3 regions of the Acetobacterium sp. KB-1 genome follow, and region 3 is predicted to be linked to each of the others. Evidence: riboswitches for the same ligand, from Rfam matches in the RefSeq annotation. Region 3 holds a riboswitch; each other region holds the start of a gene.
The links. A riboswitch is a leader RNA that binds a small molecule or an ion and turns the genes downstream of it on or off. The one in region 3 is predicted to bind cobalamin.

Region 1 (5,531 bases), 1.4 Mb from region 3:
ACCCTGATGCTCTACGCTTACTAAAACTCCTATAGCCAGCCCGGTCGTGGCTTGCCCCGGCTGCAAAAAAACTCAGAGGCCCCTGATTCATCCTGAATCAGGGGCCTCTTTAGGCACTTATACGACTTACCACGATACTTAATCAGATCACCGATCAGCCTTACTGATCAGCTTTTACCTTAAACCGCAACACCGTCTTTAACTTATTCGTCTCGGTCCGGCGGGGATCATAAATCTCCCGATGGGTTTTATCACTGCGCCGATAGCCATGCTCACTGCAAAAAGCTTCCATCTGCGCAAAGCTGGCCGGCTCATCATCATAGCTGCCCAAATGCAGCATTTGGCAGCAGGTGCCTTCCTCTATTTCCCCAAGCCGGATACGATCGAGGAAGTCATTGGGCTTTTTCTTTTTGACTTCCGTGATAAACCGGGCAGCCAGTTCAGCGGTCAGAAAATCCGGCTGGCGGATCATCATCGTATAGGCATAGTTACTTTTATCCGCACTGGTTCTGGTCGTGTCGACCAGATCCCAGACCCCTTCCAGGGGGAAAACGGTATAGTCGTAATAGCCCTCCGGAATGGTCTTGCTCTTATAGGACATTTTTACTGCGTAGCTGAAGCTGTACAGCGCCCCCACCACCTCCGCAAACGCTTCCCCATTGGGATCGCCATTACCGTCTAACATAGCAAAGTGCATCGCCGGAACCGCAATGATTGACGGCTGAGACTTTGGTAAATACAAGGCTTTAAATTGCTTTTTATAATCGACTTTGTCCATCGTTTGCGTCTCCCTTAATTCAGTGAAATATAGACATGGATCTCGGCGTTGGCCATGTCTTCCCCGGGTTGATATTCCTCAAAATCGCTACTAAATTTCCGGTCGAGCTTCATATCCCAAAGCTTCACCCATAAGTCGCCAACGGCCTGCTGCACATCACCATGGACAACAAATTTTGCATAGTTACCAGGTGCAATGCTTACGGTTTCAACCCGCTCTGATTGCGAAGCTGCAGCATCAACTTCACAACCAACCACCACGTCATAAGTGCCGGCCACACCATTTTCATAATTGGTATAAAGACCAATACATTTCTCATTTTTTCTGCCGGTCAGGGAGGCTTCAATTCCTTCCCCATAAAAACGCTGCCAGGTGGCACCAATTTTTTCAACCATCTGGGGATCGGTATTACTGGTGCGTATTTTCAGCCCCGCCACTTGCTTTTCTGTTAGTTGTACCAATTCATAATCCATTTGTGTATACCTCTTTCTAACTTATTAATAAATTCAGTATACACCCTTTAACCTGACACCTAATGTCATATTAAAGATATTTTTTAAGACCATCTTCCAATTTTTTCTTAATTGCCTCCCGCAACCACTGGGGTTCTAACACCTCAGCAGCATCACCATAAGAAAGAATATAGCCATACACCCAGCCATCCTCGGGCAAGCGGCTCGCTACCACAAAGGACCCATCCTGATTTTTTGTGATCGCGGCCGGATCAAATTCATCATAGATCCGAAACGCCATGCTCGCGTCAATTCTCAGGATCAACCTGATTTGGGAAGCGCTTATCTCCGGTTTTTCAAAAACAGGGCCCTCCGGCAGGGTCCGGGAAAAAGCCTCCGATAACTGCCGGAGCTGCCTGATCCGACTGACCTTGAAAAAGCGCAACGCCTCTTTACTTAAACAGAATCCATAAACATACCAGGACTGCCCCTTAAACAAGAGCTTTAGCGGTTCAATAGTGCGCCCGGTCTTTTCTCCGGTCGCACTAAAGTAGTCAAAAGCAATTCTGTTTTTTTCAAGGATGGCGTTTTTCAGCACATTAAATTTTTCCCGTTCATCGCTATCACCGCCCCAATGGGAAAAGTCGACTTCAATCCAGTCGGCATCTTTTTTTTCAAACAGGGTCGCCAGTTTTCTCAGCACCGGATCGACCTCCGGTCCGTTTAGCACATTCATCCCCTGTAGCGATGCCAGCAGATTGACCTGTTCCTTTTCTGAAAGCAGTGATTTTTTAATCACGTAGTTATCCAGCAGCCGAATTCCTCCACCCTTACCTTTTTCAGCATAAACAGGAATCCCAGCCGCACTTAGAGACTCCACATCCCGGTAAATGGTACGCTGAGACACTTCAAAGTAGTCGGCTAATTCGCTCGCCGTTATCTTTTTCTTTTCAAATAAAATATAGACCATTTCTAGCAATCGATTGATTTGCATTGTCATTATCCTTTGTCGTTTTGTCTTCTATTTTATCACAATTTTGTCGCAAATGGCACTTCTATAAAAGATCGCGCGCTGTTTGCCTTCACCCAACACTTGCCATCTTTTTTTCGTCGTCCGTCATCTTTTCCTCTCTGGCAATGCAGCCATCGATGCTGCACGCTGCACAATCGCAATAATTTTGAAAATCATCAAAGAGAATCCCGGAAGAACTGTAGACAGGACGCATAATGTAGCCTTTACCCATCTTTAGTCCGATCTGCAGGGAGGCACTGCCAAAGCTGTCAAAAATAGCTTTGCTATCCTGAATTGCCCAATCCTGGATCAGACCGGGATTCGCTATTCCCACCTGCTTAAGATGATTGTCTTCCCGAACTGCCGCTTTCAAGTGCTTCATGGCACCATACATAATTGGCAACTTAAGCGACTGCAAAAAATAATGTTCAATCTGGTGAAGCTTTGTTGGCATTTCACCGATTGTCAACAAATACAAAAACACCTGTTCGTGGTCTTTTAACAAATAATGAAGGGTTTTGCTCTTGTACTTAATCCCATCCATCACAACTAAATGCTTCGAAAACGTCTCAACCGGACAGGCTTTAATGATCGCCATCGGTTTTATCTGGTTTCTTAAAAGCTCCACCGCATTTTGGTATTCATCATAAACTGGTGAATCACATGTTAATTTCATTTTTTTCATCAGCATCGGCATATTGACATCAACCGGTAACTCTATTATCCTAATTTTTTCCATCTCTTCCTCTTTCTCGACATCTACAAAAAGCTAAAAAAACCTTTTTAAAAGGTTTACAAAATGTGTGCCATATTTTTGTCCAGATAAGGGAAAAAATTTCTCCAAATCCTGTATTTCTAAATGGTCTCACACGTTGTAGCCTTCTTTGAAGCTTCAAACATCTTAACCATTTGGAAATATCCTGACTTGGCGGGGCTTGTTGCAAACGGCCTTCTCGGATAACCCAATGACCACCTGCACCCATGATCGCCTTACAGTAGCAAAGAAACTGTTGCGGATTCCCACCGCATTCCTTCTGTCATGGTTTGACTCTATACTAATCTAAAACGTATTTTTTGGCAAGGGTTTATTCTGACCGATCATAGTAATTTCCTGAGCGTAATCAGGATGATCTTTTTTAGCATTAGCGCCTGCTATCTACCCATTGATACAATACACATTGATTCTTTAAAAATCTTAATCGCTTTCACTTAAACTAACAATTTTTTGCAAAGATAACATAAATCCTGTTAGTCTACAATCATTTGGGTATAATTATTATATATCCAATATTTAGAAGGTAGGAGGAAATTTTATGGCACAGTATCATGAACCAATTGAATTATTAGATGAAAAAACGATGAACATCACTCGGGCCATCAATAGTTTAAAAGAAGAATTAGAAGCTGTTGATTGGTATAACCAACGCGTGGCAGCAACGAGTGATCCTGAATTAAAAGGAATTATGGCGCATAACCGGGACGAAGAAATTGAACACGCCTGCATGGCCATTGAATGGTTAAGACGAAATATGGACAAATGGGATGAAGAACTGCGAACGTACCTGTTTGTCGATGGTTCAATTCTGGAAGCCGAAGAAAATGAAGCGGCACCCGAGTCTGTAAATATATCCGGTATCCATATCGGTGATTTAAAAAAATAACGCGCATTAATCAAGGAGGAAAAAATGTTAAAAAGAGAAATCGCACCCTTAACTCAACTCGCCTGGAGCGAAATTGATGGCCGAGCGGAAGCCGTGTTAAAAAGTCGATTAACAGCAAGAAAGGCCGTCACGGTAAATGGACCGAAAGGTCTTGATTTTACTAGCGTATCGGAAGGTCGACTCGAATTAATTAATGACGATGAAAACCTTGTTAAAACCGGTGTTTTCAAGATCAAACCACTTGTTGAAGCAAGAATAAGCTTCACCTTAAACCGTTGGGAGATGGATAACCTGACGCGTGGTGCCAAGGATATTGATTTAACTAATCTGGAAGAAGCTGTCCAAAGAATTGCCGAGTTTGAAGAAACGGTCGTGTATAAAGGCTTTGAAGCTGGTCAGATTAAAGGTCTGGAATCGGTAACCGTTAATGAAAAAATACCCTTTGGTAAAACAGACTCCCAAATTATGGAAGCAATCTCAAAAGGCCTGGTTACACTAAGAGAAAAATTTGAAGCCGGTCCCTTTGTATTAATTGTTGGTGAGGTGGCTTATAATCGTCTCAATATAAGCTCTCATGGGTATCCGCTGATTAAACAGATCGAAGCCCTCATTGGTGGAAAAATACTATTAAGCACCGTTCTTGATGGCGCTTTTCTGATCCCTTATGATAATCCAAACTTTGAACTGACCATCGGACAGGATTTTGCCATCGGTTTTGAATCTTATGATAAAGAAAATGTCAAACTGTTTATCACCGAAAGCTTTACCTTCCGCGCGTTGGACGAAAATATTATTATTTCCTATACGCTATAAGCGTTTCCCATCGTTTTATCAATCAGGAGCGTCAATCGATCTTATTACAAAACGGTTTGATCTTTTTATGGCGGAGGATAACAATTATAGGATAACAAAATAGTACCAAAAAAACCGCTAAGACATCAAGCAGTTGATGCTTAGCGGTTTTATTTTTTAACTTACAATAATTTGCTTTAAATACTTAATAACCAAATCAGCAAAGCGGTTAATGTCTTTAATATAGGCAAAATCCTTGCCATAGATCAGCTTTTCAGCCATCAGATCCTGCTCTTTTCCGGTGAAGACCCCCAGTACCATAATACCCTGTTGGCGGGCCGTTCGAACTTCCCGGGCGGTGTCAGAAATAGCCACCCGACCCCGATAGGCCTGGGTTAAACTATTAACCTGACCCTTTCCCACCTTAATGTCGTTGGGGCGGCCGTCGCTGAGGACAATTAAAATCTTATTATCTTCCCCTCGCTTAATGAGATCTTCACAGGTGGTCTTAATTGCCAAACCGTCGCGGTTGTTGCCGGAGCAATAATATTCAAAGATGTTGTCATTGGCTGAAAGGGGCGATTCGTAATCACGGAAGCGTTTGATGACTGTATAGTCAAGAAAACTGGAAAAACCCAGCACCCGATTAGGAATCCCCAGTTGGGTTAATGCCATCGCCAGAATATAGGCTTGAATCGCAACATTGGACTGGTTACGTCGCTGGGAGCCACTGGAATCGATAAGGATATCCACCACAAAGCTCCCCTTGTTATTATCAATATTTTTTACAAAAACCTTGTTATTACTGCTACGACCAATCCGCCAGAGTTTGCTGG
Region 2 (5,531 bases), 920 kb from region 3:
TATAACGGTAGGTTTGTTTTTTTATTTCAAGAAATTTACTATTTCCTGTCTCAAACTTAATCTCTTCAATATTTTCGTTGGCAAAAGATTTCACAACTCGGATTCCCAAAAGATTATCTTCCACCTGAGCGTTTATTTCACCCGTTTGAACCCGCGACCGTTTAAAGGCAATCCGCATCCGATTCCTGAAATAGGTGGTCGTTAAAAGCATGATCGGCAGGGCGGCAAAAATAATCACTGTCAACCAGATATTAACTGAGCCAAGAATGGCAAATGAAACGCCAATTTTTAAACCGGCAATAAAAAACTCCTCGGGACAATGATGGGCAAATTCCGTCACATCAAAAAGATCAGTGGTGATCCGCGACATCAACTGACCGATTTTGGTGTCGCTATAAAAAGAAAACGACAACTTCTGGAGATGTGAAAAGAGATCCCGGCGCATATCCGTTTCGATTCGGGCGCCCATGACATGGCCCACATCGGCCATAAAGTAGTTAGCCACTCCATCGATAAGCCGCAGTACCAAATATACCAGCCCCAGTTTTAAGATTGTTTCCACCGTCAGACTGGCCAGATCATTGATGGCGGTATTGGTGATAAACCGTACGATCAGGGGCAAAACCAGATCGCATACCGTTGTCAAGGTAGCGCAAAACAGATCCAACAACAGAATCCATTTGTATTTTTGATAATAAGGTATGAAACGTTTGATAAGTTGTGTGTTACTGATTCGCAAAATATTCCTTCTTTCTTAATTGCTACACTTAAAAACTTTGGGCAATTGAAAAACGATTCACGTTTCCCAATTGCCCATTCATGGTCTTTTACTGAAATTTCTTTTATTAACTGATCTTACTGACTGACCTTGCTCTGATCTGTCATGATTTCACTAAGGGATGTTGCCAGACCCGCCAAGCCCTGAATTTCAGAGGGAATAATAATCTTAGTGGCTTTGCCATCAGCTACCTTTTCAAAGGTAGATAAACTCTTAAGGGCAATAACTGACTGAATCGGATTGGCATCATTTAACATCTTGACCCCATTGGCAACCGCTTCCTGAACCTTGACAATGGCTTCTGCTTCACCTTCTGCCCGTCTGATCTGAGCTTCCCGATCCGCTTCGGCACTAAGAATAGCAGCCGCTTTTAAGCCTTCCGCTTGTAAAATTGCCGCTGATTTTTCGCCTTCAGCGACCAGAATGGCACTGGCTTTTTCGCCTTCTGCCTGGAGGATTTTTTCCCGACGTTCCCGCTCTGCCTTCATCTGCCGTTCCATCGCATTCTGGATCGCTTCTGGTGGCATGATGTTTTTAAGTTCTACCCGGTTGATTTTAATCCCCCAGGGATCGGTGGCTTCATCGAGAATTACCCGCATTTTGGTATTAATCACGTCCCGGGATGTCAGTGTTGCATCGAGCTCCATATCACCAATGATGTTACGCAAAGTGGTGGCGGTTAGATTTTCAATGGCTTTCATGGGATTGTCCACCCCATACATATAGAATTTAGGATCGGTAACCTGTAAATAAATTACCGTGTCAATCTGCATCGTAACATTATCCTTGGTAATAACCGGTTGGGGCGGGAAATCCGCGACCCGTTCTTTTAAACTGATTCTTTTTGAAATCCGGTCAAAAATCGGAATTGCGATATGAAAACCGGTCTCCCAGGTGGCATGATAAGCGCCCAATCGTTCCACCACATAGGCATTAGCCTGGGGAACGATCTTCGCATTCACAATAATTACAACAACAAAAATGATAAATAAAACGCCTAAAATAATTAATCCAATCATCTTCTTACCTCCTTTTATTTTATTTCTTCTTCTACCAATTTAACCATGGCTTTAACCCCTTCGATTCCTACCACAGTCACTTTTGCACCAACAGGAATGACTGTATCGTCGTCGACATTTCTGGCAGTCCAAGACTTACCATCAACCTTGATGGCGCCCTGTCCCTTAAGATTATTGATTTCTTCCTCAACAATCCCCTGTTCTTTGAGAATGCGATCAGCATTGGTTGTTATCGTTTTGGGATCCATGTGTTTTTTCAAAAAAGGTTTTGTTCCCAATAATAATCCAACAGAAACCAGAAAGAACAGCGTCATCTGTACCCAAAATGGTGCGCCTAAATAAGCGACGGCCATTGCCACCAGAGAACCAACACAAAACCAGATGGAAACCAGTGCGCCAGCAGTAACCAATTCAACCACCAGAAAAACGACAAATAAAACCAACCAGACAAGAATGATATTCATCTGCTCACCTCCCTCATTCACTTAATTTTATTATAACATAGTTTGTTGTTTTTTTTCTCATGAGTTACACAATCGATTTTTTTTATTTTTTTCTTGCACTTTCATTTTTTAGTGTGTATAATCAAAAGCAAGTAAATAGAAAAGCGAACATATGGTGCCTTAAACATTAAGGAGAATAGGGAATCAGGTGAGAGTCCTGAACGAACCCATCACTGTAAGGGCGGAGCAAACCACAAAAACCACTGTTTTTTTAATGGGAAGGTGTGGCAAAGCGTTAAAACCCCAAGTCAGGAGACCTGCCTATGAATCGATCCTGAATGAACGAAGGTAAAGTTCATGGCTGTTATTTAGAATAAATAACAGCTGTGGACTTTTTTATTTGCCAAAATTTGTTGAGAATCATTCAGGAGGAAACGATGACAATTCTTAAAAAAGCACAAGCCGGTGAGATCACCGCAGAAATGATTTATGTGGCGCAAAAAGAAGGGCTCGATCCCGAAAACATTCGCCAGGGGGTAGCCGTCGGTGAAATCGTCATTCTAAAGAGTTCCCGGCCAAATATCAACCCGGTGGCGGTGGGCAAGGGTCTGTTTACCAAGGTTTCCGCCAGCGTTGGGATGTATGAAATAGATGACACCATCGATGGTGAAATGGCTAAAATCAAACAGGCCGTAAAAGCCGAAGCGGATACGCTGATGGATTTAAGTGTTCGGGGTCCGATTGATGAAATGCGTGAAAAAGTCTTATCCACGGTGGACCGGCCGGTCGGTACCCTACCCCTTTATCAGACCCTGGCTATGGCTCAGGAAAAATATGGCAGTGCTTTAGATATGACCGCGGATGACATGTTCGCGATGATGGAAAAGCATGCCTCCGAAGGCGTCAGCTTTTTAGCCCTGCACTGCGGCACCACCATGGACGTGATCAACCGCGCCAAAGAAGAAGGCCGGATTGATCCACTGGTTAGTTATGGGGGTTCCCATCTGATTGGCTGGATGGTTCACAACCACTGTGAAAATCCCTTTTTTACCCAATATGACCGGGTCCTGGAAATCTGTAAAAAGTATGATGTCGTGCTGAGCTTTGCCGACGGCATGCGCCCCGGCTGTATTGCCGATTCCCTGGACGGCGCCCAGGTTCATGAATTGGTGATCCTCGGCGGTCTGGTTAAAAAGGCCCGGGCGGCCGGGGTTCAAGTGATGGTCAAAGGACCGGGCCATGTGCCCCTGGATCAGATCCAGACCACTGTAAAGTTACAAAAACAACTATGCGGCGGCGCTCCCTACTTTGTCTTCGGCTGTCTGCCCACCGATTCCGGGGCTGGTATGGATCATGTCACTGGCGCCATCGGCGGCGCAATCGCCGCCTATTACGGTGCCGACTTCCTCTGTTACGTCACCCCGGCCGAACATATCGGCATGCCAAATGCCGATGATGTCTATATGGGCGTGATGGCCAGCCGCATCGCCGCCCATGCTGGTGATGTTGGCAAAGGCCATCCGGCAGCGATTGCCTGGGATCTGGAAATGTCCCATGCCCGCCGGGAACTTAATTGGGGCCGGCAGATGGAACTGGCCATCGATACTGAAACCGCCACGAAGGTCTGGAAGGATCGCAGCACCGACTTCGAATCCGAATGCAGCATGTGCGGCGACTTCTGTGCCATGAAAATTGTCGGCAAGTATTTACGAGACGAAAACCAGGAAGCGAGGAACTAATCATGACCCAAATATTAAAAGCTCGACAGGGTAAAATTACCGAAGAAATGGAAATGGTGGCACTCAGCGAAGGCTTCACGCCTGAATTTATCAGAGCCGGAGTAGCTGCCGGCCGGATTGTCATTCCTAAAAATAAATTGCGCAATCGTTCTAAAATCTGCGGCATCGGTGGTGGTCTGGACGTCAAAGTCAACGGTCTGATGGGCACCTCTGGTGATCGGGATGATATGGACATGGAAGTCAAAAAACTAAAAATCATCGAAGCCGCCGGTGCCCACGGTTTTATGGATTTAAGTATGGGTGCCGATATTGATACCATGCGAACCTTAAGTCTAAATAATTCCAACATTGCCGCTGGCTGTGTGCCCGTTTATCAGGCTGCCAAAGAAGCGGCTGATAAACGGGGCCTGATGGTCAATATGACCTCTGATGATCTGTTTGAAGTGGTTGAAAAACAATGTCAGGCCGGTATGGATTTTATGGCCGTGCACTCGGCCCTGAATATGGATCTTCTCAAAATATTAAAAAGAACCGGTCGCGTTGCCGATATCTGTAGCCGTGGTGGATCCTTGCTAACTGGCTGGATGTTCCATAACGATAAAGAAAATCCTCTTTATGCCGAATTTGACCGACTGCTGGAGATTCTCAAAGCGACCGATACGGTACTTAGCATCGGCGACGCCATTCGACCCGGTGCCAATGCTGATTCTCTGGATCAGGCCCACCTGCGCGGCTTAATGGTCGCTGGTGAGCTGACCAAACGGGCCCTGGCGGCCGGGGTTCAGGTGATGGTGGAAGGTCCCGGCCATGTGCCACTAAACCATATTCCCTCAGCGATGCTACTGCAAAAACGACTCTGTTACGATGTACCCTACTATATTTTAGGCTTCCTGGCCACCGATATTGCTCCCGGATATGACAATATTACGGGTTCGATCGGCGGTGCCTTTGCCGGCATGCACGGGGCTGATTTCCTTTGTTACCTGACCCCAGCCGAACACCTGGGTCTGCCCAATGAGGAAGATGTCCGCATCGGTGTCGAAACGACCCGGATCGCCGCCAATGCGGCCAATGTCTTAAAGCGCGGCGGCGCGGCCTGGAACCGCGATCTGGCGATGTCCCGGGCCCGGGTTTCCCGCAATCAGGAAGAACAGATCAAAAACGCCATCAATCAAGCCAATCTGATCGCTGCCTTTGCGGCTCAAAAGCCTTCCCATGGTTGTGCTGTCTGTGCCGACAGTAAATGTCCGGCGGATGTCGCGGCGGAGTTTTTTGGGATATCCTAAACGAGTAAACCCTTTGTGACGGGTAGCTTACCCGCCCCACGAAAAAACAAGCGTTTATTATCCAAAAGCGTCACCCATCATTCCGTAAGGGTTTGTAATACAAGCCCTTACAAGCCTCACCAATATAGTGATAAAATCAATCGTACGTTTCATTTATTACTAAGTAGAAAGGATAATTACCATGATCGAAACCAAATATACCTTAACACACGTCATCGACCATACCGAACCGGCTGACCCCAAGTGGCGTCAGGCCGCCCGCGATC
Region 3 (5,531 bases):
TTAAGTCTTCCAGATTTTCCGCATAATTCAGCATTACCGGGGTAATTCCCACCGCTTTTAATTGTTCGGCTTCAGCCGTCTGATCGTTCCAAATAAAGGCAATTTCTGGCTTTAAATTCATTAACGCTTCCACATTGATGGTAAAGTCTTTGGTAATTTCAGCCGTTGAAATAGTGGCAAAAGCCGGATCAAGGGTGGGCATAAAACTGGTTTTGTACGCAGCCATCGCGCTGGGATTAATCGATACAATCCGCTGACTGCCACCATCAATGGCCCACATTGCCGACGCCCAGGGAATCGGGGTAATGGCAACCTTGGTGATGGTTTCCGGTAATTGCACCTCATTACCACCCTGATCTACCACCGATGTCAGTTTTTCGGCGGTTTTACTTTCCGACTCCTTTGCCTGACTGCTGCAACCGGCAATGGCGATACACATAATCAGACCGATACAGATAACTAGTAACATTCTTTTTTTCATCTCTTCTACTCCTTGGTATTTTTTTATTTTTAATTTAAGCCGTTACTTCATTTGCAAAGAAACGCTTTAAATAAGCGTAGCCTGTTTGTCCCATATATTGATAATCCAGCTCGATAAACGCGTTACCGCTAAGGCTGGGATAGGGCATGGGAATAAATTTATATGATATCGTGTTGATTCTATTTTGATAAAGCGGATCCGCAATGACATGGGTAACGGTCATTTGCGATAATTCCTGATCCGTAATTTTATTTGCCCGGATGGTTATAATCCCAAAATCATTTGGGATCGCTGTCTCAAGCCGATCCAGAATTTCATTTTCGCCCAGCAGCAGCACCCGGAAAGCCGGGCATGGCTGCGGCTCTTTATTTAAGTAATACGATTCCGGGATCACTGTTTTTAATAACGTACCGACGGCTCTCAGCCACTGATTAAAGCCGTCAATGCCGATCGGCATTGCAAAATGATAGGGTATTTCAAACATCTCCGCCATCCATTTTGCCAAACACAGACCGTGTCTGGAAAAAACAAGATTCAGCTCAGCTTCTGCTGCCGTTTTAAAGGAACCCAGACTCTCATAGCCGAGAAAGTTCACCGCATAACCCAGCGACGTCAGGCAGGTTTCAATTTCATCAAAGTGTTGCCTTTTCCCAAACAAAAATGGATTATAGCCAATAATATTGAGCCGTTTTTTTCGGTTTTCAACTTTTTTTAACGTTGCTTTGGCGATTTTTAACAAGGCCTTTGCTACCCCTTCTTCGGCCGTCTGAAAACCGTTGGTATCTATTGCACAGGTCATTTCAAATAGATCACAGGTCTGTAAAAAATGATCATTCATCCCGGTCATAAAGGTAACCGGTGTGCCAATGGATAGAAATAATTTTATATCTTTGGTTTGATGATTCATTTGAAAGCGCTTTGTAATGGCTTCACCGATCTCATTTGTGCAGCCATTAACCGCCTGCAAGTCATTAAATCGGGAAAAAATAAACGGATTGTGATTCAGTTTATCAATGGAACTAGGACAGTTTGCACAGCCGGAGCCCGTCATTAAAAACTGACAAACGGCCTCATCATCGGGGAATAAAGAAAGTACCCCCGTATAATCTGCGGCCAGCGGCGGTAATTCACAAACCGCTGCATTTTTTGATAAAACCAGTGGCCGGGTCTTGACAAAGTCCGCAATTTTTGTTGCAATCTTATCCAAACGTTGGGATGGACTGGTTTTTCGTTTCTCCATGGGACCACGCTTGAAAATCTCGACAGGTATCTGATGGGGATTATCAAGTCCCTCGATCATCGTATCAAAATCGGTTTGGCTGAGCAAATCGGGACATGAAACATAAAGAATAATACCCTGATAGCAGGCTTTTCGTAACGCCGCTTCAACAACGCCTTTGATTTTTTCCAGATAATCCCCAAAGGTATAATCCAATGCACGAATGGGAACGAGTTTGAGCTTGGACAACTGCCCACATTCCAAAGCCCTAAAATATAAAATACGGATACAAGTTGGCGGTCCGACGGCCACGACTAAGGTTTCCGGTATCGCAAAAATTCGTTTCGCCATTTCCATATCACCTAAATTATAGATCGACGTTTCAATGGTGATGCTACTCATCTGCTGATTTCCTGGTTCTTTGCGGAAACAAAATCAAAGAGGGCTTCCATTGCGTCGTCATCAAGGGGACGAGAGTCACTGGCAGGAACTTCGCAAAACAGATCCTTCCCCAAGGTCTTAATTACCTGTGAAAGGGGGGCCTGGGGATCGGCCTCAATCATGGTATTTCTTTGATACTCGGCCAGCTTGATCGCCTGGTTTTGTTCAATAGAGGCTATCAGACGGCTTTCGGTCATTTTGATAAAATGATCAACCACATCTTTATCGGTTTGGGACGAGTAGCGATTATGAATAAAGCCGCCAAATAGTTTTTTCTTCGGGGTTTCGTAGTGCGCGATACCCTTTAAAATATTATTGGCAGCGTACAACGACATAAATTCTGATGAGGTCACAATATAAACCGCATCAACACATTGCTTGCGCATGGGGATGGAAAAACCACCACAGACCACATCACCCAGCACATCATAGACAATCAGATCCCAGTCCATCGCAAAGACTTCCAGCTTTTCCAGGGTCTCGATCACCGCCGAAATGCCCATCCCGGCACAACCGACCCCCGGTTCCGGGCCGCCAGCTTCAACGCAAGTAACGCCATAAACTCCTTTATATAAAATATCTGCTTTATTCAGCTGATCTCCTTTTTCCTTGAGTGTTTTCAAGACGGTGGGAATCCGTCGCTTCATCAGAATCCGGGTCGAATCCGATTTCGGGTCACAGCCGATATGGAGAACCTTTTTCCCAGCTTTTGAAAGCGCTGCCGATACATTGGCGGCAATCGTCGATTTACCAATCCCTCCCTTGCCATAAAATGCGATCCGTTTTAGTTTTATCTTCATTTTTCCTCCAATAAAAAAACTCTTCTGAATTATTAGACAGAAGAGTTTATTATAAAAATAAATCCCTCACCCAATAATCCGTTAGGCTTGGTTATCACAAAATATAGAAGCATCCTGGCTTAAGATCATCGCCTGCTGTAACAACTTCCCAGAAATTTCTTTCCAGTGTTGATCAATTTACAGCGGCTCACTTTTACAGTGGCGGTACCGCATCGGACTTTAACCGATTTTCATACTACACTTTGTTATTCAATTAAGTCGTATTATATCACAAGAAAGAGGAGCAAACAATTCAGCGGTTCTTCTAATTTCCAATTGCCAGCTATCAATATTTTTGATAGTATAGGGCTAAACAAACAAGGAGGAAACCAATGATTTCACTACAAAATATGAAATATATGATCGAAATTTCAAGGCATCAATCAATTTCGGCGGCGGCTAAGGCCCTCTATATTTCCCAATCCACTTTATCCACTGCAATCAAAGAAGTCGAACAGAGTCTCGGAATTCTCCTGTTCAAGCGAAACAGCCGTGGGATTGAATTAACTTATGAAGGACAAGATTATCTAAACCATGCCAGAGATATCGTTGAGCAAGCCGACTATCTGGAACGACGTTATCAGCATCAGAAATCGATCCCGATGCGCTTTTCTGTCTCCACCCAGCGACTGCCCTTTTCGACCATGTCTTTTATCAAAATCGTTGATGAAATCGGCTTGGATCGCTATGATATTGCCATTCGGGAATGTCCAACCCATGAGGTCATCCACGACGTGGCCACCCGTCGCAGCGAAATCGGGGTTATGTGCATTAATGATCATTACCTGAATACGATGCAAAAACTTTTAGATACCAGCAATCTCTCCTTTCATATTCTGGGAAAAATCAAATCCTATGTTTTTATAAGAAAACTACATCCCCTCGCTAAGAAAGAATTGCTAACCCTTGATGACTTAAAACCATACCCTTTTGTCACCTATGATCAGGGTGATGACAATCTGCTTCATTTTTCTGAAGAAATTTTATTTAATGAAATCCTGGATAAAAACATTCATGTCATTGACCGTTGCACAAAAATCGCCCTGGTTCGTGGCACTGATTGTTTTAGCATCGGTCCAGATCTGACTAACAGCGATGGCGATAAGATGCACTCAAAACTAAATGAGATTCAGACGATCGAGTTTTGCGAAAGTGATCAAATTTTACACGCGGGTTATATTATGCGCAGGGAACATACCTTAAGTGATATTGGAATACGCTATATTACGACTTTAAAAGCGAAAATCAATGGACTAGAATGCAATTCTTACTGATGCAAAATAACTAAAAAGATCAAAAGGACAGATACTTGATCCCTTTGATCTTTTTTTATACACTTTGAGTTCTTCAGGCTTTTCTAATTCTAAACACCACTTTTTCTCCACAGTCCGGGCATTGGAGCGGGGCATCGGTAATCACACCTTTGCGAGCCGCATAGACAAAGGGAAACACTGCACTGAGTGCCATCATGCAGAAATTTCCACTCTTGTCCTTATCCAGCTGGGGTCCGTCAAAAATGACTTCATCCCCCGCCGAATATATCGGGCAACCCGATTCCTCAACTACCAGTTTTATTTTCTGTTCAATTACTTCCATGTTGTCCTTCCTCTATAACGCCAGTCGATACAGCGCTTCAATCTGTTCCAGGGTTGTACTTCTGGGATTAACCAGAATATTACCACTTTTCATGGCATCTACAGCCATCGCAGGGATCTTATCGACCGTGACGCCCACCTCACTTAGGGTTTTGGGAATCCCCAGTGCACAAGTTAAGCTACGGATCTCATCGACCAAAGTCTGAGACGTAAAATCCTCCCATCCTTCACCGCATTTAATCGCGTCATAAATTTTTTGATAACGTCCGGTATCGGCTAGGGCGTTATATTCCAGCACCGTTGGCAGCAGTATCGCATTGGCAACCCCATGAGGGACATCAAAATAACCGCCCAGGGGATGGGCCATCGCATGGACATTACCCAGCCGCGCCCAGGCAAAGGCGATCCCGGCAAACATGCTACCATAAAGCATATTGGCTGCTGCTTCTGGATTGGTTCGATCTGCCACAAACAAACGGATATTATTACCGATCAATTCCAAGGCTTTTTCAGCCATTGCATCAGAAAAAGGTGAAGCGGCCTTCGATAGATAAGCCTCAATGGCATGAACCAGAGCATCAATTCCGCAGGCTGCCGCCGTTTTTTCCGGGGTTGTCATAACTAAGGTTGGGTCCAGTACTGCATAGGCCGGAATCAGTTCATAACTAAAGACCGTCAGCTTATAATTCCGGGAACGGTCCGTGATCACCGCAAAAGCTGTTACCTCAGAACCGGTGCCAGCAGTGGTGGGAATGGCAATTAGCGGCACAATCGCACCGGGGACCTTATCAGCCCCTTCATAGGTACCAATTGACCCACCGAACTTCGCCAATATCCCCACCGCCTTAGCTACATCCATGGGGGAACCGCCACCCAAAGCAATAATACAGTCTGCCCCACTGTCAACAAACGCCTTGGTGGCCTTATCGACGGTTTCTACTGAAGGATTGGCCTCC

Region 1: another riboswitch for cobalamin. It lies ahead of DOZ58_RS10200 (hypothetical protein); the one in region 3 lies ahead of DOZ58_RS03695 (AAA family ATPase).
Region 2: another riboswitch for cobalamin. It lies ahead of thiC (phosphomethylpyrimidine synthase ThiC); the one in region 3 lies ahead of DOZ58_RS03695 (AAA family ATPase).

What each region holds. Positions count from the first base shown of each region.
Region 1 is NZ_CP030040.1:2,200,740-2,206,270, forward strand. It holds gene DOZ58_RS10180 (YDG domain-containing protein) at 1-24, shown strand, start outside; gene DOZ58_RS10185 (GyrI-like domain-containing protein) at 161-778, opposite strand; gene DOZ58_RS10190 (GyrI-like domain-containing protein) at 793-1,251, opposite strand; gene DOZ58_RS10195 (YafY family protein) at 1,322-2,224, opposite strand; gene DOZ58_RS10200 (hypothetical protein) at 2,313-2,981, opposite strand; cobalamin riboswitch at 3,136-3,322, opposite strand; gene DOZ58_RS10205 (encapsulin-associated ferritin-like protein) at 3,556-3,903, shown strand; gene DOZ58_RS10210 (family 1 encapsulin nanocompartment shell protein) at 3,928-4,716, shown strand; gene DOZ58_RS10215 (nitric oxide reductase activation-like protein) at 4,873-5,531, opposite strand, start outside.
Region 2 is NZ_CP030040.1:3,849,544-3,855,074, reverse strand. It holds gene DOZ58_RS17750 (ABC transporter ATP-binding protein) at 1-733, opposite strand, end outside; gene DOZ58_RS17745 (SPFH domain-containing protein) at 856-1,797, opposite strand; gene DOZ58_RS17740 (NfeD family protein) at 1,812-2,261, opposite strand; cobalamin riboswitch at 2,397-2,580, shown strand; gene thiC (phosphomethylpyrimidine synthase ThiC) at 2,678-3,979, shown strand; gene bzaB (B12 lower ligand biosynthesis ThiC-like protein BzaB) at 3,982-5,265, shown strand; gene cobT (nicotinate-nucleotide--dimethylbenzimidazole phosphoribosyltransferase) at 5,447-5,531, shown strand, end outside.
Region 3 is NZ_CP030040.1:785,571-791,101, forward strand. It holds gene DOZ58_RS03685 (ABC transporter substrate-binding protein) at 1-481, opposite strand, end outside; gene DOZ58_RS03690 (nitrogenase component 1) at 516-2,102, opposite strand; gene DOZ58_RS03695 (AAA family ATPase) at 2,099-2,941, opposite strand; cobalamin riboswitch at 3,030-3,210, opposite strand; gene DOZ58_RS03700 (LysR family transcriptional regulator) at 3,313-4,254, shown strand; gene DOZ58_RS03705 (TIGR04076 family protein) at 4,328-4,576, opposite strand; gene DOZ58_RS03710 (iron-containing alcohol dehydrogenase) at 4,589-5,531, opposite strand, start outside.